Regions from separate parts of the Ensifer sp. NPDC090286 genome, predicted to be linked through region 1. Evidence: riboswitches for the same ligand, from Rfam matches in the RefSeq annotation. Region 1 holds a riboswitch; each other region holds the start of a gene.
What was found. Region 1 has a riboswitch for cobalamin ahead of ACIQUG_RS16485 (aromatic ring-hydroxylating dioxygenase subunit alpha). Riboswitches for the same ligand answer to the same signal wherever they lie in the genome.

Region 1 (7,451 bases):
CGGCAATCCGATTGCCGCCGAAACGGATCAAGGCTTCGCCGGCATGCACCTCGGCGGCATCGAGCCGCACCGCAGCGCCGGGCGCATAATGCGAGGCAAGCATGCCCGGCGCCTCGATCGTCGCTCCCGCCGCCTCCGGCCGGATCACCGGACGGCCGAGGAGGCGTTCGATCTCGGCAGCATCGAGGCCACCCGGCCGAAGCAGCCGGATCTCGTCGCCATCGACCTTGATGATCGTCGATTCAAGGCCGATCTGGGCCTGGCCGGCGTCGAGGATCAGCTTCAATTTTCCACCGAGATCGGCCTCGACATGGGCCGCACTGGTCGGACTGATCTTTCCCGAGGTATTGGCGCTGGGCGCGGCCAATGGCCGCCCGAAGCGGCCTATAACCCGGCGGGAGAAACCGTCGGGCATGCGGATGCCGAGCGTGTCGAGGCCGGCGGACGCCAGCGCATGAACCGTGCTGTCGGCGCGCTGCCGAAGGATCAGCGTCAGCGGGCCGGGCCAGAAGGCTTCGGCCAGTTGACGGGAAACCGGATCGAAGTGCACGTGGGCTTCGGCCATCGCCATGTCGGAGACATGCGAGATCAGCGGATTGAAGCGCGGGCGCCCCTTCATCTCGTAGATGCGGCTGATCGCATCAGGATTGGTGGCGTCGGCGGCGAGGCCGTAGACGGTCTCGGTCGGAATGGCGACCGGCTCGCCTTCGGCAAGAACGGCGCAGGCACGCGCGATCGCGCGGTCCGGTTCCCTATCCGTATCGATGATCTCAGCCATGCCGTTTCCTTTCCGACGCTTCCTTAACGGACGCACCGGAAAAACAGAACGATTTTCTTTGAGGCAACCGGCTCGGCTCAGAGGCTGCGGATGATGCGGCGCAACGCGTCGTCCTTGGCACCGAGCATCAGCACGTTTTTCAGCGCGACCTTGGGATCGTCGGTGCGAAACAGCAGACCGTTGTCACGAAAATTGCGGTTGATGACCATTTGGCCGGCTTCCGCGCCCGGTTCGATGGCGACGGCGAAATACATGCGCGAATAGCCGGGTTGGATGCCTTCGAAAAAATGCGTCTCGTGGCCGAGGTCGCAGTAGAAGTTGGCGAAGTAGAAGGACCAAGTGATGTCCTTGGAGGGCGTAACCGGCGTGCGCGCCGCCGTCACGTGACAGTAGCCGAGATGCGGCCGGCCGACGAGCGTGCGGTGGAAGATCATCTTCGGGAACTGGATCGAGGTGTGAAAGCCGTTGATCCGCTTATGGGTCGTGTCGCCGGCGGTGTTGAGCTTCTTGCCCGTCCTGTCCGCAACTTCCTCATAGCTCAGGTAGCGCCGTTCGCTCGGCACCCATTGCCTGCGATTGATCCGGCCCGTGCGCAGGAATTCGGTATGAACCGCCGTCTTCGGCGGGATTGTCGGCGGCGCCTCGGCTGCCGCGTCGTAGTATCTCAACTTTGCCATGATCGTCAGCGCGCCATCTGCCTGCCTGCAGGACCTCTCTCGTCCGCCGGCTAGGCTAGCGGCTCATGGTTAATGAATGATTGCCTGCTGGCTGCATCATGAGTGTTCCCTATCTGACGGGATGTCGCAAACGGGCGAAGCTTTCCCGCGTCTGCGCCGCCCGCGCCGCAAAAGGCGGCAAATGCCCAACATGTGAGCTATCTATATGTTTGTAGTGTAAAAATTCTAAGACAGGCGCCGTTGATGGCGGTTTTTCCCGTGTCGTCATTCTGGAATTGGATGTCGCTATCCGGCAGCTGCCAGGGCGGTTTCCGCGATTACATATCCTTACTCAAGGTGCCGTCTTCGAAGAGAAGGCGGAGAATTGGGAAGCCGGTCAAATCCCGGCGCTGCCCCCGCAACGGTGGTGGAGCGAAAGCCTCGGCAAAGGCCACTGGACGGTTCGTCCGGGAAGGCGCCGGGCTGGTCCGAAGGGACCGCTCCTGAGCCCGGAAACCAGCCTTGACGGACATAACCGTAACGGGTTGCGGCGGGCAGCCGGATCGGAGCCGACAACGCATGGGCGTGTGCCCGTGCGGGTTCCTGTCCTGCCTCTCCAAGACATGGCGCATGAGGACAGGACATGGAAACCAGAAACGATATGCTTCGAAAGCTGAAGGGCCGGCGCGACGGCTACAGCCTCGATCGGGCCTTCTACATCGATCCCGACTACTATCGGCAGGATCTGGAAAACATCTGGTACAAGGATTGGCTGTTCATCGGCCATGACTGCGAGATCCCGCGGGCCGGCAATTATTTCACCGTCCAGGTCGGCGACTACCCCGTTGTCATCACCCGCGATCGCCAGGGCACGATCCGGGCATTGCACAACTCCTGCCGCCATCGCGGCTCGCGCGTCTGCACGCAACAGAAGGGCTCGTCGGCCAAGCTCGTCTGTCCCTATCACCAGTGGACCTACGAACTCGACGGCTCGCTGCTCTTCGCCCGGCAGATGGGGGAGGATTTCGACAAGGCAGCCCACAGCCTGAAGCCGATCCATTGCGAAACGGTCGGCGGCTACATCTTCATCAACCTGTCGGAAAAGCCGATGGATTTCACCGCGTTCCGCGAGATGGCCTTGCCCTATCTCGCGCCGCACCGGCTCGGCGAAACCAAGGTCGCGTTCGAAAGCACCATCGTCGAGAAGGGCAACTGGAAGCTCGTCTGGGAAAACAACCGCGAATGCTATCATTGCGCCGCCAATCACCCGGAACTCTGCCGCACCTATCCGGAAGCCCCGACCGCGACCGGTGTGCAGGGCGCCAAGGATGATCCCGTGATCGCCGAACATTGGGCGAAATGCGAGGCCGAAGGCTTGCCGAGTGAGTTCAGGATGTCGCCAACCGGCCAGTTCCGCGCCGCCCGCATGCCGCTTGTCGACAATGCCGAAAGCTACACCATGTCGGGCGCGCGCGCCGTCAGGCGGGCTCTGTCGGCCGATGTTTCCCAGAGCCAGATCGGCACGCTTCTGATGTTCCACTACCCGACCACCTGGAACCATGTGCTCGCCGATCACGCCATCACCTTCCGCGTGCTGCCGCTCGGGCCTGAACTTACCCAGGTGACGACGAAGTGGCTGGTCAACAAGGATGCGGTCGAAGGCGTCGATTACCACCTCGAGGAACTGACGCATGTCTGGACCGAGACCAACGATCAGGATCGCCAGATCGTCGAGGAGAATGCCTTCGGCATCCGCTCGCCGGCCTATGAGCCCGGTCCCTATTCGCCCGAGCACGAAGGCGGCGTGATGCAGTTCGTCGAGTGGTACTGCAAGTTCATGGAGCAGCGCCTTTCTGGCGACGCGGCTCCCCTTTCAAGGGTCGCCTGACATGCAGATGGCCTCCTCGTTTCACCATTTCGACGCGCTGCATGTCTGGATCGATCGGCAGCAGATGCTCGAATGCACATCGGCTGTCGTCGAGACCGCCGATGTCATGACCTTCAGCTTCCGAGCCGAAAAGCCCGCCTGGTTCCGCTATCTGCCCGGGCAATTCGTAACGCTCGAACTGCCGGTCGCCGACGAGCCGGTCATGCGCACCTACACGCTGTCGTCGACGCCGTCGCGGCCGCTTTCAATCGCTGTCACGGTGAAGGCGCAGGCCGACAGCATCGGCACCCGCTGGATGTTCGACCACCTGAAGCCGGGCATGAAGCTCCGGGCCTTCGGTCCGCTCGGTGATTTCAGCTTCGTTCGTCATCCCGGCGACAAGTACCTGTTCATCTCGGCCGGCTCCGGCATCACGCCGATGATGTCGATGACGCGCTGGATGGCGGATTGCGTGCCGGAGACGGATGTGACCTTCATCTCCTGCGCGCGTCGTCCGGACGATCTGCTGTTCCGTTCGGAACTGGAAGTGCTCGCCACCCAGATGTCCGGGCTCAACCTCGGCTTTATCGTCGAGGGGCATGAGGCGCGCCACGGTTGGCACGGATTGCGCGGCCGCATCGACGGCGCCAAGCTGCCGCTGCTTGCGCCCGATTTCATGGACCGCACCGTCTTTTGCTGCGGCCCCGAGCCCTTCATGCGCGGCGTGCGCGAGATGCTGAAGACGGCCGGTTTCGACATGGGCCGCTATCACGAGGAGAGCTTCCAGCCGGCGGCAGCACCCGCCGCCGAAGAGATCGCCGTGCGCGCCGGTGCCGGAGACGAGGGCGAGATACAGGCGGCCAAGGTTGCCTTCACCATGAGCGGCAAGGAGGTCGAGGCCAAGCCCGGCCAGACGATCCTGCAGGCGGCGCGCGCCAATGGGGTGCGCATCGGCGCTGCCTGCGAAGGCGGCATCTGCGGCACCTGCCGGGTGATGAAGGTCGCGGGCGAGGTCGAGATGAACCACAATGGCGGCATTCTCGACGACGAGATCGACGAGGGCTACATCCTCGCCTGCTGCTCACGGCCGCTTGGCGACGTCCAGATCGAAGCCTGAGGGCGTCGATGCATGTCGCGAGAGGTGCGCCGCGGTTTTGCAGCAGCGACGTGCATAAAGGATCAGAGCTTAAAGCCTGGCGCGAGATCCTTTTTCACGCGACAGGCTTAGGGCGCGGTGCAGGGGATCGGATTGGCCGAAACGCTTGCCGGGGCGTCGGTGCCGGTCGCCGTTTTCGGGCATGTGCTCTGGGCAGCTTCATTTCCGGCAATCGCCACCTGCAGGGCGCGCTCCTGGCGGGCGAAATCGATCGAGCCGGTCACCATCATGTCGACGCCGCTGCCGGCGCCGCTCGCAGCGTCGGCGCGGCTGACGAGCAGCGGCTCGCTAAACATCGCAGTTGCCCGTGCGACCGCCTGCATGCCCGTTCCCCGCTCGGCTTGGGCGACGAGCATCAGCGGTAGCGGCTTTTCCGGCAGCAAGGCGCCTTGAGCCCAGATCGCTTTCAGGGCCGGCGGCGACATCGCCGCCACATTGACGTCGATGTCGTCAAGCGTTCCCGGCACACGGTAGGGGCATCGGCGCTTTCCGCAGTTGATGCCCGAGGAGAACTGCCACAGCGCGTAACTGTCCCAGTTGCCCATCGGGAAGACCTGGCGGATATCCGGCTTGTAGCGGGCGTACCAGAGTGGCAGACGCGACAGCAGCCGGTGTTTGGCCCGGTGCGCGGCGATGTATTTGGCGGTGATGTGGTTGGTGTAGAGGATCGGGTAGCGCCCGGTCCGGGTCTTGATGTGCCCGGCGAAGATGGCGGCGTCCTCGAGCGACATGTACTTGTCCGGGTCGATGCCTTCGAGATCGAGCACCATCAGCTCGTCGTCACGCGGCTCGGCATAGTCGAGGAAATGGTTCGCCTGGTCGACGGGATTGCCCGGACGGGCGAGGTGATAAGCACCCCACAGCAGTCCGTGCGAGCGGGCAATCATCCGGCGGGTCTGGTAGAGTTCGCGGCTGACGGCGTATTTGCGCCACATGGTCTTGCAGTGGTTGAAGGTGTCTCCGTTGTGGTCGCCGGTGCAGGAGAAGCTTTCGGGCAGGCCGTCGGAGGCCTTGGCGATGAAGCCGGAAATGCGCTTGTCGCCAAGCATCGTTTCCCAGTCGATGCTGTTCATCTCATAGGCGTCGACGATGATGGCGTTCGATTTGGTCTTCCAGGGCTCCAGTTCACCGGCGCGTGCGATCGCCGCCGCGAAAGCCAGACCGATGAAGGTCGCGAGGCACAGAATCATCCCTGTCGTGGAGATACACCGCTTTGCCATTCTCTGAGATTGCCGACAGTATCGTTAACGCATCGTAAATCCCAGCCCCCGCGCGGACTGTGCGGGAGCGGCGCGCGAATGTATACCGACCTGCGGCTGTATATAAGCAATTGCTTTCATGATCGCGTCAGGTAGTCGATGATGCGGCAAAGCGCGCCACGGCAACGGGTGTCGGCCTCGCAGCCTGATCCCGAAGGACGCGGAAGATGGAACAAAACCGGTGACTTATGCGTTATCGGTCGATTTCGGATTTCCCGGCTGAGGGACATCCCCGGATCGGCCTCGGTCGGGGTGAAATCATGGAAAAGGTTGAAATGTCGCGGCAACCCGAAGCCGGGGGCGCGCAACATGCTTTCGGTGATGGAGGGATTTGATGAAGAACGTGCTGAAGTCCGGGATGGGCCGGTGGTTTTCCGTGGCCGTTGCGGCGGCCGTGCTGGTGACGTCGGCTGCCCCGTCGCAGGCCTTCACGCCGACCCCGCCGCGCGTCGAGCGGCAGAACGATGTGGTCAATGTCCAGTATCGCAGACCGGGCATGGAGCGTCGCGGCGGCTATTACTACTACAACGGCTACCGCGGTTATAACTATCGCCGTCCTGGCTATCGCTACTACAATGGCTGGTGGTATCCGATGGCAGCCTTCAGCACCGGCGTCATCATCGGCGGAGCGATTGCCCAGCCGCCGCGCTATACGCGTCCGGCGCCCGTCTATGGCAGCCGCCATGTGCAGTGGTGCTACGACCGCTACCGCTCCTACCGGGCCTATGACAATACCTATCAGCCCTATGGCGGTCCGCGCCGCCAGTGCTATTCGCCCTATAGCTAACGGGGAGGCAGGGCCGGGCGCTTCCGCTCCCGGCCTTTTTGCGCCCGGCTTCGCATGAGACCCGTCACTGCGCGCGCTGGGACCGGTCGATAGCACCGTCGTGCCCGGCGAGAACTTGTCCTGCGGTGCTAAAGTTCTTGGGCGAGCCCGATGAGCAGGCCTTCGGGCCCGCGGATGTAGCAAAGCCGGTAGGCGTCCTTGTACTGGACTACTTCCCCGACCAACTGCGCGCCGCGTTTGCGAAGCCGCTCGAGCGTCTCGTCGACGTCGTCGACGGCGAACATGACGCGAAGGTAGCCAAGCGCATTGACCGGAGCCGTGCGGTGATCGGCGACCACCGGCGGCGCGAGGAAGCGGGAAAGCTCGAGCCTGCTATGGCCATCCGGCGTGCGCATCATGGCAATTTCGACATGCTGATCGCCAAGCCCGGTAACACGCCCGGCCCATTCTCCTTCGATCTCCGCCCGACCTTCGAGCTCAAGGCCAAGTTCACGAAAGAAATCGATCGTCCCTTCGAGGTCTTCGACGACGATGCCTATGTTGTCCATTCGCTTGAGCGCCATGCTTGCAATCTCCACGGTGTCGTTCTGGTTGCTCTCTTCAACACCGATCGCTTGGTGAGGGTTCCGAGCGGCGTCTCAGAGAATGCCGATCCGCCGGAGAATCCACCAGGCAAAGGCCATGGAGAGCGCGATGAACAGCGCTGCGTAAAGCGTGCCAGTGCCGTCGGCGAAGGGCAGCGCCCCGGTGTTCATGCCGAAGAAGCCGGTGACGAGCGTGGGCGGCAAGAGGAAGGCGGTCATCAGCGACAGGATGTAAAGATGCCGGTTGGTCTCCGAGGAGATCTTGCTGTCGATCTCTTCATGCAGCAGCCGTGCCCGCTCTTGCAGCGCAAAGACGTCGCGGTCGACCGCTTCCAGCCGATCGGAAAGCCGCTCCGCTGCGTCG
Region 2 (7,451 bases), on a different contig from region 1:
CAGCGGCTGCCGCGGCTTGCCGGCCGCAAGCGCGCGCTGGAACTGCTTTTGACCGGCGAGGATTTCCCGGCCGATCACGCGCTGGAGCTGGGGCTCGTCAACCGCGTCGTCCCGCATGACGAGCTGATCGCGTCCGCCCGTGACCTGGCAAAGCGCATCATGGCGCACTCACCCCTCGCCGTCCGCTCGATCATCACTGCCGTCACCCGCGGCCTCAACATGTCGATCGCCGAGGGATTGCTGGTCGAGAGCGAGCAGTTTGCCCAGATGGTGCCGACCAACGATCTCGCCGATGCTCTCGCCGCCTGGAAGGGACGGCGCGTCCACGACGACCCGCCGCGGCCTGGTCTCTTTTCGCGATACTTTTAAATTCAACCGAACGGTTGACAATTAGGCCAATCCAGACGACATTCAACGATATGGTTGAATATCAGAACGCACATCTCGATGCCGTGTTTCATGCGCTTTCGGACCCGACGCGGCGCGCCATGCTCCAGGACCTTTCGCAGGGCGAAAGACTGGTGGGCGAGCTTGCGGCGCCGTTCTCGATCTCGCTGGCCGCGGCATCGAAGCACATCAAGGTGCTGGAAGGAGCAGGTCTGGTGCGCCGCGAAGTGAAAGGTCGCACGCATGTGTGCCGGCTCGATGCCGCGCCGATGCATGCAGGCATGGAGTGGATGCGCCACTACGAAGCCTTCTGGCGCACCCGCATCGACGTACTCGAGGCGCTGCTTCTCGCCGAAGACGCCACCAACCAAACTGATCCGGAGGATAAGCCATGACTTCGTCTGCCACAGCCTTTGCCGGCGCCGATTACGGCCGCGTCGTCGCACCGGACGCGGTGCGCATCGAGCGCCTGCTTCCCGGCCCGATCGAGCGCGTCTGGTCCTATCTGACGGAGGAAAGCAAGCGCCGGCTCTGGATGGCATCGGGAACGATCGGGTCGAAGGAAGGAGCCGAGGTCGAGCACGTCTTCCGCCACTCGGAACTGACAGCGGAAGACGACCGGCCACCGCAGAAATATGCCGAGCACGCCGGCGAGGTGCGCAATTACGGTCACGTGCTCGCCTGGGAGCCGCCCCGGCTGCTGGCCTATACCTGGAACGAAGAAACCGGCACCCCCTCGGAGGTCCGTTTCGAGCTCAGCCCCCGCGGCGACAAGGTGCTGCTCGTCGTCACCCATAAACGCATCGCAGACCGCGCCATCATGACCAGCTTCTCCGCCGGCTGGCACGTGCATCTCGACATTCTGCGCGCGCTGCTGGAAGGCGAAAGGCCGGCGGCCTTCTGGAGCAAATTTGCCGACCTGGAAGCGCAATATGACGCGCGTATTCCCAAGCCCTGACGGCGGGATGGGCTCTGAGGTCAAGACGCGTGCAGGCGCCGGCAAGGATCCACTTGCCGGCGCTTTTCGTCAGGCACGGGCGAAACCGAGAATGAAGAACGCCAGCGCGCCGATCGATGCGAAGGTGCGCACGTGGTTCCACCAGACCCAATCGGTCAGATAGCGCTCACGCCAGAGATCGGTCGCCGCCTGGCCGGGCGCTGCGGCGGCGAGCGCATCGTTCATCGGCACGTTGAAGACGATGGTCACCAGCAGCACGCCGACGACATAGGCGATGCCGCCGGCGGCAAGCCACCACCTCCCCTCGCCGCCCGAGAGGAAGGCGACGACGATGAGCGCCAGGGCGAGCAGCGCCGTGCCCATGAAGGCGCTGAGGAAGATCGGGTTCTGGATCACGACATTGATCGCATTCATCGCAGCGATCCCCTGCTCCGGCGGCAGCCGCGACAGGGCCTGCATGATGCAGACCGAGAAGATGAAGAACAGCCCGGCCATCAGGCCGGAGCCGATCGCGGCGGCAAACGCCAGAGCGGGGATCAGGGGGATCATGCGGCAAGACTCCAAACACCAGTTGCTGCGGTTTCCCGAGCGTAGGCTGCAAAGTCACGCGGACGCCGCCCAAGCACATGCTCGACATCGGACGTCAGGTTTGAATTGCGCCCGTCGAGCACCGAGGTGAAGAGATAGCGGATGAGTTCGACATAGTCATCAGGCACGCCGTCGGCCTGCAAGTGTGCCGCGAAGTCGGCAACCGGTATCGCCTGATAGGAGATCGGGCGGTTGGCAGCCGCGGCGATTTCGGCCACGGCGTCGGCAAAGGTCATCAGCCGCGGGCCGGTCAGCGAATAGACCTTGCCGACATGGCGGTCGTCGAGAAGCGCTTCGACAGCGACGTCGGCAATGTCGTCGCAGCTGACGAACGGCTCGGTGACCGTATCCACGGGCAGGAAGACGGAACCGCTCAAGACACCCTCGGCGAGGAAGCCTTCGTCGAAGTTTTCGAAGAACCAGCTGCCCCGGATGACCGTCCAGTCGGCGCCGGAGGCCTGCAGCGCGCGCTCTGCCGCTTCCGCCTCGTCCTCGCCACGCCCCGACAGCAGCACCAGCCGCTTGACGCCGGCGCTGACGGCAAGGCTCGAGAACTTGGCGATCACCTCGACGGAGCCCGGCACCGCCAGATCCGGCTGGAAGCAGACATAGATGCGATCGACGTTTTCAAGGACCGGCGCCCATGTCTGCTCTTCCGTCCAGTCGAAGGAAGGCGACGCCGAACGGGCGCCGATGCGCACCGCGACGCCCCGCTCTCGAAGGCGCTCGGCCACCCGCCGCCCCGTCTTGCCGGTACCGCCCAAAACCAGTGTGATTTTCTGAGACATCGTTTCCTCCTGAGGTTCCACCAACAAACATGAGTATCTCTCACATTTGCAAATGTGATAAATCCTCGTATTTTAGGAGTCAAGTCAAAATGTGAGCATTACTCATGATTCCAGATGCAAGTCCCGCCACGCTTCCCGCTGACGACGAGCCTGCGCTGCGCCGGACACCGAGCCAGAAGCGCAGTCGCGAGCGCGTCGAGCAGATCCTTGCCTGCGCGACGGCGCTCATCCAGGAAAAGGGCAGCGACGCCATGCGCATGAGCGAAGTCGCTGAAAAGGCTGGAATATCGATCGGGTCGCTGTATCAGTACTTCCCCGACAAGGCGGCGATCGTGCGCACGCTCGCCGAGCGCTACAATGCGGTCTGCAACGAGTGCATCGCGGCCGAACTGGCCAAGGTGACCTCGATCGCCGAGCTGCGCGACGCCTTCTCGCTTTTGTTCGACATCTATTACGAGATGTTCCTCGCCGAGCCGGTCATGCGCGACATCTGGTCGGCGATGCAGGCCGACAAGGCGCTGCGCGAAATCGACCTTGCGCAAAGCCGCGCCGGCGGAAAGCTGCTGGCCGATGTCTGGGCCCGGCTTGTGCCGGCGACGCCGCGCGAGGAAATCGACAGCGCCGCCTTCCTGATCATGCATCTCGGCGACTGCACCATGCGGCTTGCGGTCTCGGTCGAGCGCGCCGAGGGCGACCAGATCGTCGAGGCCTACAAGCGCATGACCATCAAGGATTTTGTCGCGGATGGACCGCGCGGCGGCGCAGGCTCAATTGACAACTCCATGACAGAATCCTAATCATCTGGGATCGATTGGTTCCCGGGACGCGAACGCGTTTCGGGAGTAAACGGGAACGTGACGGATGGACCCACTCTGGGCATTCAAATCACGGCCGACCCCGCGACTGTAGAGCGACGTCGATCTTGCCGTTCCGGAGCGATCCGGAAGAAGCCACTGGAAAGGCCGCGAGAGGGCGGCCGAACTGGGAAGGCGAGGCAGACCGAGGGCTTCCCGCCCAACGCCGTGAGCCAGGAAACCTGCCACTCGATGCGGGCATAGGGCCCAACCGGGAATTTCCCGATGCCATCACGGAGGTTGTCATGGCTACGTCTACCATTTCGAGCACCCCGCTCTCCCTCAGCGATCGTCTGACCGCTGGCGTCATCGCGCTGTTCATCGGCGCATTCCTCGTCTTCGGCGCCGGCCTTGCCAACTCGGCCGTGCTGCACGACACGGCGCACGACACCCGCCACTCCTACGGCTTCCCCTGCCACTGACCGATGCCTCGGAACGTCAACAACGTTCCGCATCGAACAATCTGCGGACCTGAACGCATCCGGCCCGAGCCGGATGTCGGCTTGTGTGCATCCCGGTTTTTCCGGCGTGCGAAAGCCATCCGCAGCACAGGCAAAATGGGAAGGCTCAAGGACCACGCCGCAGCGCGTGGCTTTTGTCGTTATCGAGGGATTTCAAGATGATTGTCAGAACGCTTCTGGCCGCGATCGTGGCTGGATTGATTGCCGGTGTCTTCATGACCGGCGCCCAGGAATTGCGCGTCACGCCGCTGATCCTGCATGCGGAAGAATTCGAAGGCGAGGCTCCGGCCCCCACCGAACAGCCCGCCGCCCAACCGGGTGCGGCACAGCCTGCCGCGGAAAACCACGACCAGCATTCGTCGCTCAAAGCCGTGTCGCCGCTCGGCGCCTTGCTCGACGCGCTGTCGCCGATCACGCCGGCCTATGCCCATGAGGGCGAGCACGAGGAAGGCGGCATCATGTTCGGCATGAGCCGCTTCTCCGGCACGCTGATCGCGAACCTCGTGACCGGTTCCGGCTTCGGCCTGCTGCTCGCCGGCGTCAGCCTGGTGATCGGCTACCCGATCACGCTTCGGAACGGCGCGCTCTGGGGCGCCTGCGGCTGGCTTGCCGTGCACATGCTGCCGGCGATCGGCCTGCCGCCGGAACTGCCTGGCTTTCCGGCCGCCGAACTGGGCGACCGCCAGACCTGGTGGCTCGCAACGGTGGCGCTTTCGGCTGTCGGCCTTTATCTCGTCGTCCTGCGCGAGGAGATCGTCTCCAAGGTCGCGGGCCTCGTGCTGATCGCAGCGCCCCATGTCTACGGTGCGCCGCAGCCGCTCGACATCACCAGCAACGTTCCGGCCGTGCTCGGCGCAGAGTTTGCGGTTGCCGCACTCGCCACCACGCTCGCCTTCTGGATCGTGCTCGGCGTCGTCTCCGGCTTCATCAACGAGCGCTTCGTCAAAGCATAGTGATCGCCGATCACGGATCGTCAGCAAACCGACGGCGGGGTTCAGGCCCCGCCGTTTTGCATGAGATGGGTCACCAGCCGCGCACGGCGATCTTCCGGCTCCAGCAGGACGCAGGTGTCGCAGAAGCTACCGCCCTCCGTCTTGAAATAGAGACAGCAGCCGCAGCGGATCCGATACTGGCGCGAAATGTGTTCACCACTTGCCGGATCGACAGCCGCAATCTGCTCGTAGCAAAGCGCATCTGAATAGAGCCGCGAGCCCGGTCGCTTGACGATCGCCAGCGCCTCGGCCATGCCGCGCGCCTCATCTCCGATCGCGCGGCCGATTTCGAGGAACGCGCCAGCCAGAGCATCCGCCGCGAGCCGCCACTGCGCCCCGCTCGAGAGCCCTGTCCGTGCCTTGAGAACTGCAATGACGGGCGTCAGATGAGCGATGAAGCCCCGCTCGAAAGCTCTGACGCCCTCCTCTCCACCCTTGCGCTCCGTCGCCGGCGGCTGGAGGCAAAAATGATAGCATTTGCCCGCGATTGCGGCGCCACGGTGAAGCCGCGTCCAATCCTCGAAACGAATGCCGGCGACCTCCAGCTGCAGCCCGGCACCGAGATGGAACGCGCCGAGGACTACGCTCAGCTGGCGGCTATAGAAGGCGATCAGATGCGCCGCCCGGATCCGGTCAGTCATGCCGACCCCGAAGAAATCCTGATAGGCCATCCCCGCCTCAAGCCCAGCGCTGCCCGCAGCCCAGAAGTCGCCCGGTGCGCTGAATTCGCTGTCCGGCCCGAGTGACACGGCAGCATCCGGAAACTGGGCACGCAGATGGTCCGCGACGGCCAGCGCCTGCGGCGCAAATGCCGCCGCGATCTCCGCTGTCGGCCGGTGGTCGTTCAAGCGCATGCCGTCTCCGTTGCCCATTCTCATCCCTTGGCGCTGGATGCGGGCGGATTGCCACGCGCACCCTCCCTTTGCCGCAGCCAGCCACCGTCGAAGCCGGCTCGTTGAAGGCCGAGGCGGATCGCCGGTATGCCGCGCATCAGCGTCCAGACAAGGCCGCTTCGCCAGTTCTCGATCATCATGACAACGAGGCCCTGGTCAAGACCGACGACCCGCGCATCGATCCAGCCCTCCGGCCCGCCGCCACCAAGGCTCGGGTTGAAGCCGCCGGGAAAGCGCCCCTCGTTCAGAAGTCCCGGATAACTCTCCGCCATATGCACCAGCGAGGCCTGCGCCGCCTCAGGCTCGAACGGCAGGCAGGCAGGCGGCGCCCAGGGCACGAGCGTGCCGTCATCAGGGCCGTAGGGCGCGCCGCGGTTCACATAGCCGAAAAGCCGCTGCTGGCGCCCATCGCGAAAGCGCACTCGGCCGCGCGGCGCATGGCAGGCGCTGAAGCCCCACAGGTGTTCGCCATATCCGACAAAGTGTCCGGGATTGGAACGCGCATGGTCCCGCTGCAACGCGATGGCGCGCCGGGTATTTTCGAAATAATCCGTTCCCCGCTCCCGCATCGGTCGGTCGGCCAGCGCGTGCAGATCGAGCCAGGCCTGCGGGAAGAGATGGATGAAGAGCGGCGCCGCATGCAGGTGCGGCCGGCCCTCGACGGGGATCCAGTCATGGCCCTCGGCATAGGCCGCATAATGCTCCGGTTCGATCGCATGTTCGGGCGCGCCGAGTGCCAGCACATAGAGCAGCAGCGCTTCGCTATAACCCCGCCAGCGATGTTTCAAAAACCGCCCCGGCGGCCGCCAGCCCATCGTCAGCGTATCGCCGCGATTGAGCGCCCAGCGCCAGTCGACCCGCGCATAGAGCCTGTCAGCAAGCGCACGGATCTCGCCTTCGACCGCGTCGTCGCGGCGGAAATAGGCGCAAGCCGTCAGGCAGCCGGCAATCAGCAGCGCCGTGTCAACGGTCGAAAGCTCGCACTGCCAGGCGCGCGCGCCGGTCCGCATGTCGAGGAAGTGGTAGTAGAAGCCGCGATAGCCGGTCGCCTGCCGGTGGCAGGACTGCGGGCTTTGGGCAAGGAAGCGCAGGGTCGTCACCACCCGCCGCGCCGCATCGCCGCGCGAAAGCCAGCCGCGCTCGACGCCGACCGGGTAGCAGGAAAGGCCGAAGCCGGTCGCAGCGATACTCGCCGGCGCGCCCGGCAACGCAGTGTCGGCGATCAGCCCGGTGACCGGATCGGAATGTTCGAGGAAATAGCCGAACGCCGCCTGCTGCAATCGATCGATCTGAAATCGCTCGGTATTTTCGCTACGCTGCTGCATCCCGCCTTTCCCGGTCGGCATCCGGGCTCATGCATGACCCGGCAAAATCACTCTTTAGTGAAGGCCAACTACACCCAAACGGTCGCCGAAATCCAATCTTGTGTTACAGTCTTCTAATCTGACCGCGCGCAATGACTGGTTGAAGCGATGTTGAGCGTGTTGGCGTTACTCCTTTCATTGAGTGGTGGCCCGAGCCCATCGACCG
Region 3 (7,451 bases), on a different contig from region 1:
CCATGAACAGCGTCTCTTTCTCGCGGTAGTGATTGTAGATGGTCTGGCGCGAGACCCCGGCAACGACCGCGATCTCGTCGATGCTGGCGCCGGAAAAGCCTTCCCGACAGAAAACATCGGCCGCGGCCTCCAGGATCGAGAGGCGTTTCGCGAATTGCCCTTTCTGGGGGCGAGCGTCAGCCGAGGCCAAATCAAATTTCTTCATGGATCGAAGATAGGCCCCATTGACGATTTAGACAATACTGTCTAATTTTACACTTGTGTCCAAATTAATGGACGAAATAGTCAGCGCAGGATGCGGTTCCCCAACGCTCGATCCTGGCACGACGATGTCTTTGAGTTTCAATCCGGGCGGCAGCGGTTCGGCTGGCGCGATTTCTGAAAGTTCATTGCCATGACAACGTCCTTCCTCCGCACGGCGATCGTGCTCGGCCTGATCTCGGCGATCGGCCCCTTTGCAATCGACATGTACCTGCCGGCCCTGCCGTCGATTGGCAAGGATCTGGCGGCCGAAAACGGCGTGGTGCAGCTCAGCCTGCTGGCCTTCTTCATATCCTTTGCCATCTCGCAGCTGATCTATGGGCCGCTCTCGGATATCTGGGGCCGCAAGGCACCGCTCTACCTCGGCATCGGCCTCTTCACCGTCGCCAGCATCGGCTGCGCGCTTTCGACCGACATCGAAACCCTGATCGCCTTCCGCTTCCTGCAGGGCATCGGCGGCGCCGCCGGCATGGTCATTCCGCGCGCCGTGGTGCGCGACATGCACACCGGCGTTCAGGCAGCACGGCTGATGTCGATGCTGATGCTGGTCTTCAGCATCTCGCCGATCCTGGCGCCGCTTGCCGGCAGCATGGTGATCGAGTTCTACGGCTGGCGCGGCGTGTTCTATGCGGTGACGATCGCCGCCTTTATCGGCCTGATCCTGTTGTCGACCCAACTTGAGGAGACCCGGCCGAAAAAGGATCGCGCCGACAGCAGCATTGCAAGCGCGCTTGCCGCCTACCGCCTGCTCCTGTCCGACCGCAACTTCCTGACGCTCACCTTCATCGGCGGGCTTGGGATCTCCGGGTTCCTCGTCTATCTCGCCAACTCACCCTTCGTTCTGATCGACCACTATGGGCTGACGCCGACGCAATATAGCATCGCCTTTTCGATGAACGCCGTGTCGTTCTTCGCGGTGTCGCAGGCGACCGGCTGGCTCGGCGAGCGTTTTGGGCTGGTGCGCGTCATGCATCTTGCCGTCGGCGCCTTCGCGCTCACCATGGTCACTATGTTCATCGTCATGAGCCTCGGCTTCAACCAACTGCCCGTGATGGCTGCCTTCCTGTTCGTCGGCTATGGCGTGCTCGGCCTGGTGATCCCGACCTCGGCGGTGCTGGCACTCGAAGACCACGGCGAGATCGCCGGCACGGCGTCGGCGCTGATGGGTACGCTGCACTTCGTCACCGCTGCCGTCGCCATGGTGGTCGCGACCATCTTCTTCGACGGCACGGCCCTGCCGATGGCCGGCGCGATTGCCGCTTGCGCCCTTGCCGCCTTCCTGCTGACCCAGGCTACGATCGGCCGCAGCCGGGTGGTCGCTGCGGAATAGGGGCTGCTATTGCTGAACCAAAAGGCCGGCGAGGGTGTTCCTCGCCGGCCTTTTGTTTTCAGGTGTGACCGGATGGGCTGTCTTTAAAAATCCCAGTCTTCGTCCTCGGTCGCGACCGCCTTGCCGATGACATAGGAAGAGCCGGAGCCGGAGAAGAAGTCATGGTTCTCGTCGGCATTCGGCGAGAGGGCCGACAGAATGGCGGGATTGACCTTGCACGCTTCCGCCGGGAACAGCGCCTCGTAGCCGAGGTTCATCAGCGCCTTGTTGGCGTTGTAGTGCAGGAACTTCTTCACGTCTTCGGTGAGCCCGACGCCGTCATAGAGTGCCTCGGTGTATTTTGCCTCGTTGTCGTAGAGCTCGAGCAACAGGTCGAAGGCGAAATCCTTGATCTCCTGGCGGCGCTCCTCGCTCAGACGCTCCAAAGCGCGCTGGAACTTGTAGCCGATATAGTAGCCATGCACCGCCTCGTCGCGAATGATCAGGCGGATCATGTCGGCGGTGTTGGTGAGCTTGGCGCGGCTCGACCAGTACATCGGCAGATAGAAGCCGGAATAGAACAGGAAGCTTTCGAGGAAGACGCTCGCGACCTTCTTCTTCAAGGGATCGCCGGAGGCATACTCTGCCATGATCAGCGCCGATTTCTTCTGCAGGAACTCGTTTTCCTCCGACCAGCGATAGGCGTCGTCGACATCCGGCGTCAGGCAGAGCGTCGAGAAGATCGAGGAATAGGAGCGCGCGTGCACCGCCTCCATGAAGGAGATGTTGGAAAGCACCGCCTCCTCGTGCGGCGTGGCGGCATCCTCCATCAGCCTGACGGCGCCGACGCCGTTCTGGATGGTGTCGAGCAAGGTAAGCCCGGTGAAGACGCGGATCGTCAGCGTCTGCTCCTCGGATTTAAGCGTCGCCCAGGAGGGAATGTCGTTGGAGAGCGGCACTTTTTCCGGCAGCCAGAAATTGCCGGTGAGCCGGTTCCAGACCTCCAGGTCCTTGTCGTCCTCGATGCGGTTCCAGTTGATGGCGCGGATGCGGCTTGCGGGTTTGGTGTGCATGTTCATTGGTTAGCCTTTTTTGGGTCGTGTCGGCCCCACATCCGCCTGCCCTCACCCTCTCCCCACGTGCGGGGAGAGGGTGAGGGGCAGCTTGGGCAGTTGCTGGAATGCAAAGTTACAGAGCGCAGGAAACGCAGCCCTGGACCTGCGTGCCCTCCAGCGCCATCTGGCGAAGGCGGATGTAGTAGATGGTCTTGATGCCCTTCTTCCAGGCGTGGATCTGGGCGCGGTTGATGTCGCGGGTCGTCGCCGTGTCGCGGAAGAACAGCGTCAGCGACAGGCCCTGGTCGACGTGCTGGGTGGCCGCCGCATAGGTGTCGATGATCTTTTCCGGGCCGATCTCGTAGGCGTCCTGGTAATATTCGAGATTGTCGTTGGTCATGAAGGCGGCCGGGTAGTAGACGCGGCCGATCTTGCCTTCCTTGCGGATCTCGATCTTGGACACGATCGGGTGGATCGAGGACGTCGAATGGTTGATGTAGGAGATCGAGCCCGTCGGCGGCACGGCCTGAAGGTTCTGGTTGTAGAGACCTCCTTCCATCACTGCCCGTTTCAGTTCCAGCCAGTCTTCCTGGGTCGGGATGGCGATGCCGGCCTCTTCGAACAGCGCCTTCACCTTTTCGGTCGCCGGCAGCCATTCGGCCTCGGTGTATTTGTCGAAATAGTCGCCAGAGGCGTATTTCGAGTTTTCGAAGCCGGCGAAGCTCTTGCCCTTTTCGACCGCCAGCCGGTTCGATGCGCGGATGGCGTGGTAGGTCACCGTGTAGAAATAGATGTTGGTGAAATCGATGCCTTCTTCGGAACCGTAGAAGATGCGCTCGCGCGCGAGATAGCCGTGCAGGTTCATTTGCCCGAGGCCGATCGCGTGGCTGTCGTCGTTGCCCTTTTCGATCGAGGGCACGGACGAGATGTGGCTCATTTCGGAGACGGCTGTCAGCGCACGGATCGAGGTCTCGATGGTCTGGCCGAAATCCGGGCTGTCCATGGCAGCGGCGATGTTCAGCGAGCCGAGGTTGCAGGAGATGTCCTTGCCCATGTGCTTGTAGGAGAGGTCGTCGTTGAATTCGCTCGCCTCGCTCACCTGCAGGATTTCCGAGCAGAGGTTGCTCATGGTGATGCGGCCGGCAATCGGGTTTGCCCGGTTCACCGTGTCCTCGAACATGATGTACGGATAACCGCTCTCGAACTGGATCTCGGCGATGATCTGGAAGAAGTCGCGCGCCTTGATCTTGCGCTTGCGGATGCGGGCATCCTCCACCATCTCGCGATACTTCTCCGTCACCGAGATTTCGGTGAGCGGCACGCCATAGACCTGCTCCACGTCATAGGGCGAGAACAGGTACATGTCCTCGTTGTTGCGGGCGAGCTCGAAGGTGATGTCGGGGATGACGACGCCGAGCGACAGCGTCTTGATGCGGATCTTCTCGTCGGCGTTCTCACGCTTGGTGTCGAGGAAGCGCATGATGTCGGGGTGGTGGGCATGCAGGTAGACAGCACCCGCACCCTGGCGCGCGCCAAGCTGGTTGGCGTAGGAGAACGAGTCTTCCAGCAACTTCATGACCGGGATGACCCCGGAGGATTGGTTCTCGATCTGCTTGATCGGTGCGCCCATCTCGCGGATGTTGGTGAGCGACAGCGCCACGCCGCCGCCGCGCTTGGAAAGCTGCAGCGCCGAATTGATGGCGCGGCCGATGCTTTCCATGTTGTCCTCGATCCTCAGCAGAAAGCAGGAGACGAGCTCGCCACGGCTCTTCTTGCCGGCATTGAGGAAGGTCGGCGTCGCCGGCTGGAAACGGCCGGAAATGATCTCGTCGACGAGGTCGCGGGCAAGCGCCTCGTTGCCGCGCGCCAACGCCATCGCCACCATGCAGACGCGGTCTTCGTAGCGTTCCAGGTAGCGCTTTCCGTCGAAGGTTTTGAGCGTATAGGACGTGTAATATTTGAAGGCGCCGAGGAAGGTCGGGAAACGGAACTTCTTCGAATAGGCGTGGTCGTAGAGATCGCGCACGAAGTTGAACGAATACTGGTCCAGCACTTCCTGCTCGTAGTAGCCCTCGGTCACCAGATAATCGAGCTTTTCCCGCAGGTTATGGAAGAAGACCGTGTTCTGGTTGACGTGCTGCAGGAAGTATTGCTTCGCCGCCTGCCGGTCCTTGTCGAGCTGGATCTTCCCCTCCTCGTCGTAGAGGTTCAGCATCGCGTTCAGCGCGTGGTAATCCAGCGCCGCTTCCGTCGCCTTCAGGGGGCGTTCGAGTGTTGTGACGTCCAAAATCGTTCCATCCCGTTTTTGACATTGGCGACGTCCTCGTCGGTTCCGAGCAGCTCGAACCGGTAGAGGTAGGGCACCCGGCACTTGGCCGAGATCACCTCGCCGGCGATCCCGTAGGTCGCGCCGAAATTGCTGTTGCCCGCTGCGATCACGCCGCGGATGTGAGAGCGGTTGCCCGCGTCGTTCAGGAAGCGGATCACCTGTTTCGGCACGGCACCTCGGCCATCGTCGCCGCAGTAGGTCGGTACGACGAGCACATAGGGCTCCGAAACCGTAAGTGCATCCTTACTTTCCTTGAGCGGTATGCGGGCCGCGCGAAGGCCGAGTTTCTCGACGAAGCGATGGGTGTTTTCCGAGCGGCTGGAAAAATAGACGATCAGCCCCATCGCTTCTCTCCTTCAGGAAAGCGCGCTGATCATGTCCGGGCGGAACCCCGCCCAATGCCGCTCGCCGGCGACGACCACTGGAACCTGCCGGTAGCCGAGATCCTGCACCAGCGCGAAGCCATCGGAATCCTCGGAAATATCGACGATGCGATAGTCGATGCCCTGGCGGTCAAGCGCGCGGGTGGTGGCGGTGCATTGGACGCAGGCGGGTTTGCTGTAGACTGTGATCGACATGGGTTCCTCGTGAGGGTCTGGCAAATGGGCGCAAAAAATCGGCGGGTCGCGCGAACGCGAACCGTGGGCTTGGCGATAGGGCACGAAACATCGCTCCCCGGTCGCCTCGATCGGAGTGGATGTCGGCAAGCTGGCCCAAGGTCGATTAGGCAGCCGGGCCGGCTCGTTCTGGTCGGGCGCTCCGGAATTTCCGCAGATGCGGGCTCTCAGGGCGCGGCCTTTCGATCAGGCGCGCAACAATGCGCACCCGTCCGCAGAAGGTGGATCTGAACTGGAAGAAACTGACATGACTTCACCCCGAAGCTTTCGACAGGCTGCCGGGGAGATGTCGAGACGATCGGGCAGGCTCATCCTGCCACGCACTCAACCCCTCCGGACACCCCGCCCGTGGACGTTTGTTGCTCGAGGCAGGTCTCCTGGCTTACGGGTCAAAGCTTCCATCCCGACCTTCCCGAGGCCTCATGCCTCAGTGGTCCAATTCCGGACAGTTGCTCGCCGTCTACAGTTGCGGGGGCAGCTACGGCATAGCCTGAGCGGAAAACCCGCCGGCGCACCGTATTCCCGTCTTAGCTCCCAATCCTTGCGAATCGGAAGAACCTCGAACACTAGATATAGTAGTTCATCGCAAATCTGCGTCAATAGGTTCTATATGCTGAAGGCGGGGGTGCAGCGGTCTTTTCTTTTTCGGTGTGGATAACGGGGAGTAAATGGCGGCGCGCAATCAATCCTGTGGACCGAGGGCGCCATTGAGCGGCGCCCCCGGCTTGCTCAGGCGGCGAAGGCCGCAACCGGGCGGTTGCGGCTGTCGACGGCCACCATCACGAAAGTCCCGGTGACGGTCAGCAGGCGCCCGCCGCTGAGCAGTTCTTCCGACCAGAGCTCGACCTCTATCGTTGTGGAACTGCGTCCGGTCCGGGTGACGCGCGCCAGCGTGTCGACGATCGTTCCGGCGGCGACACGCCGCTTGAAATCGCTCCTGCAGGAGGCGAGCACCATCGCTTTGCCGGTCAGCCGGGTCGCGGCGACGAAGGCCGCCTTCGTCATCTGGGCGAGTGCATCGCCGCCAAAGAGCGCGCCGGCGCTGTTGGTCTGGCCCGGAAAAACGATGTCGGTCATGCCGACGAAATCGGCGGCGGGAGCAGCCGGCGCGGGCTCGGCGAGCGGCGGAAGGTGCCAGTCGGCACCTTTGTCCCGCGGCATCCCAACCATGGTGAACTGTCCGCGTGAGCAAAGATCGCGGCCGCCGGTCGCAAGGTCTTCGGCCACCATCTCGACGTCGACGACCATCGAGCGCCGCCCGACGCGCACCGGGCGGCCAGAGAAACTGACGATCTGGCCGATGCGGGCGGGTGCGCGAAAGTCGATCCGGTCGCAGGAGGCGGTGACGAAGGGAACGCGGCCGTGGCGGGTGGCGACGATGAAGGCGATCCGGTCCATCAGCGCCAATGCGGCACCCCCAAAGAGGGTGCCGTGATGATTGGTGTCGCCGGGAAAGACGATATCGACGAGGGTCTGTGGCACCGGGGTTTCCCCCGACGCCGCTTCCGTGTGGTCCGTCATGCGCGAAGCGCCTTGCGGGGATCATCCGCGAAGGCCTGGCGCAGGGCACGCGCCGCCGCCACCATGTTGACAAGCGCCGGCCGGGTTTCCTCCCAGCGCCGGGTCTTCAGCCCGCAATCCGGGTTGACCCAGATCTGCGCCGGCGTCAGCCCCTCGGTCGCGCGCTCGATGAGGTGCACCATTTCATCCACCGCCGGCACCCGCGGTGAATGGATGTCGTAGACGCCCGGGCCGATCTCGTTCGGATAGGCACTTCCGGTGAAGGCGCCAAGCAGTTCCATCTTCGACCGGGAGGTCTCGATGGATATGACGTCGGCGTCCATCGCCGCGATCGCCGCCATGATGTCGTTGAACTCGGA

Region 2: it holds a riboswitch for cobalamin, as region 1 does, so the genes downstream of both, ACIQUG_RS08035 (CbtB-domain containing protein) here and ACIQUG_RS16485 (aromatic ring-hydroxylating dioxygenase subunit alpha) in region 1, are expected to answer to the same signal.
Region 3: it holds a riboswitch for cobalamin, as region 1 does, so the genes downstream of both, nrdH (glutaredoxin-like protein NrdH) here and ACIQUG_RS16485 (aromatic ring-hydroxylating dioxygenase subunit alpha) in region 1, are expected to answer to the same signal.

The regions. Positions count from the first base shown of each region.
Region 1 is NZ_JBIVYF010000003.1:247,109-254,559, reverse strand. It holds gene ACIQUG_RS16495 (L-threonylcarbamoyladenylate synthase) at 1-778, opposite strand, end outside; gene ACIQUG_RS16490 (DUF6656 family protein) at 856-1,455, opposite strand; cobalamin riboswitch at 1,773-1,974, shown strand; gene ACIQUG_RS16485 (aromatic ring-hydroxylating dioxygenase subunit alpha) at 2,078-3,322, shown strand; gene ACIQUG_RS16480 (2Fe-2S iron-sulfur cluster-binding protein) at 3,324-4,418, shown strand; partial or broken gene ACIQUG_RS16475 (glycoside hydrolase family 25 protein) at 4,640-5,677, opposite strand; gene ACIQUG_RS16470 (BA14K family protein) at 6,051-6,503, shown strand; gene ACIQUG_RS16465 (VOC family protein) at 6,632-7,066, opposite strand; gene ACIQUG_RS16460 (transporter) at 7,142-7,451, opposite strand, start outside.
Region 2 is NZ_JBIVYF010000001.1:1,613,245-1,620,695, forward strand. It holds gene ACIQUG_RS08005 (crotonase/enoyl-CoA hydratase family protein) at 1-369, shown strand, start outside; gene ACIQUG_RS08010 (ArsR/SmtB family transcription factor) at 420-782, shown strand; gene ACIQUG_RS08015 (SRPBCC family protein) at 779-1,345, shown strand; gene ACIQUG_RS08020 (DUF1772 domain-containing protein) at 1,415-1,894, opposite strand; gene ACIQUG_RS08025 (NAD(P)H-binding protein) at 1,891-2,721, opposite strand; gene ACIQUG_RS08030 (TetR/AcrR family transcriptional regulator) at 2,826-3,518, shown strand; cobalamin riboswitch at 3,517-3,780, shown strand; gene ACIQUG_RS08035 (CbtB-domain containing protein) at 3,821-3,997, shown strand; gene ACIQUG_RS08040 (CbtA family protein) at 4,195-4,989, shown strand; gene ACIQUG_RS08045 (ferric iron reductase) at 5,031-5,882, opposite strand; gene ACIQUG_RS08050 (glucoamylase family protein) at 5,903-7,246, opposite strand; gene ACIQUG_RS08055 (DUF1194 domain-containing protein) at 7,394-7,451, shown strand, end outside.
Region 3 is NZ_JBIVYF010000005.1:252,034-259,484, forward strand. It holds gene ACIQUG_RS25415 (TetR/AcrR family transcriptional regulator C-terminal domain-containing protein) at 1-205, opposite strand, end outside; gene ACIQUG_RS25420 (multidrug effflux MFS transporter) at 395-1,591, shown strand; gene nrdF (class 1b ribonucleoside-diphosphate reductase subunit beta) at 1,675-2,649, opposite strand; gene nrdE (class 1b ribonucleoside-diphosphate reductase subunit alpha) at 2,759-4,912, opposite strand; gene nrdI (class Ib ribonucleoside-diphosphate reductase assembly flavoprotein NrdI) at 4,882-5,298, opposite strand; gene nrdH (glutaredoxin-like protein NrdH) at 5,311-5,532, opposite strand; cobalamin riboswitch at 5,921-6,148, opposite strand; gene ACIQUG_RS25445 (acyl-CoA thioesterase) at 6,301-7,092, opposite strand; gene metE (5-methyltetrahydropteroyltriglutamate--homocysteine S-methyltransferase) at 7,089-7,451, opposite strand, start outside.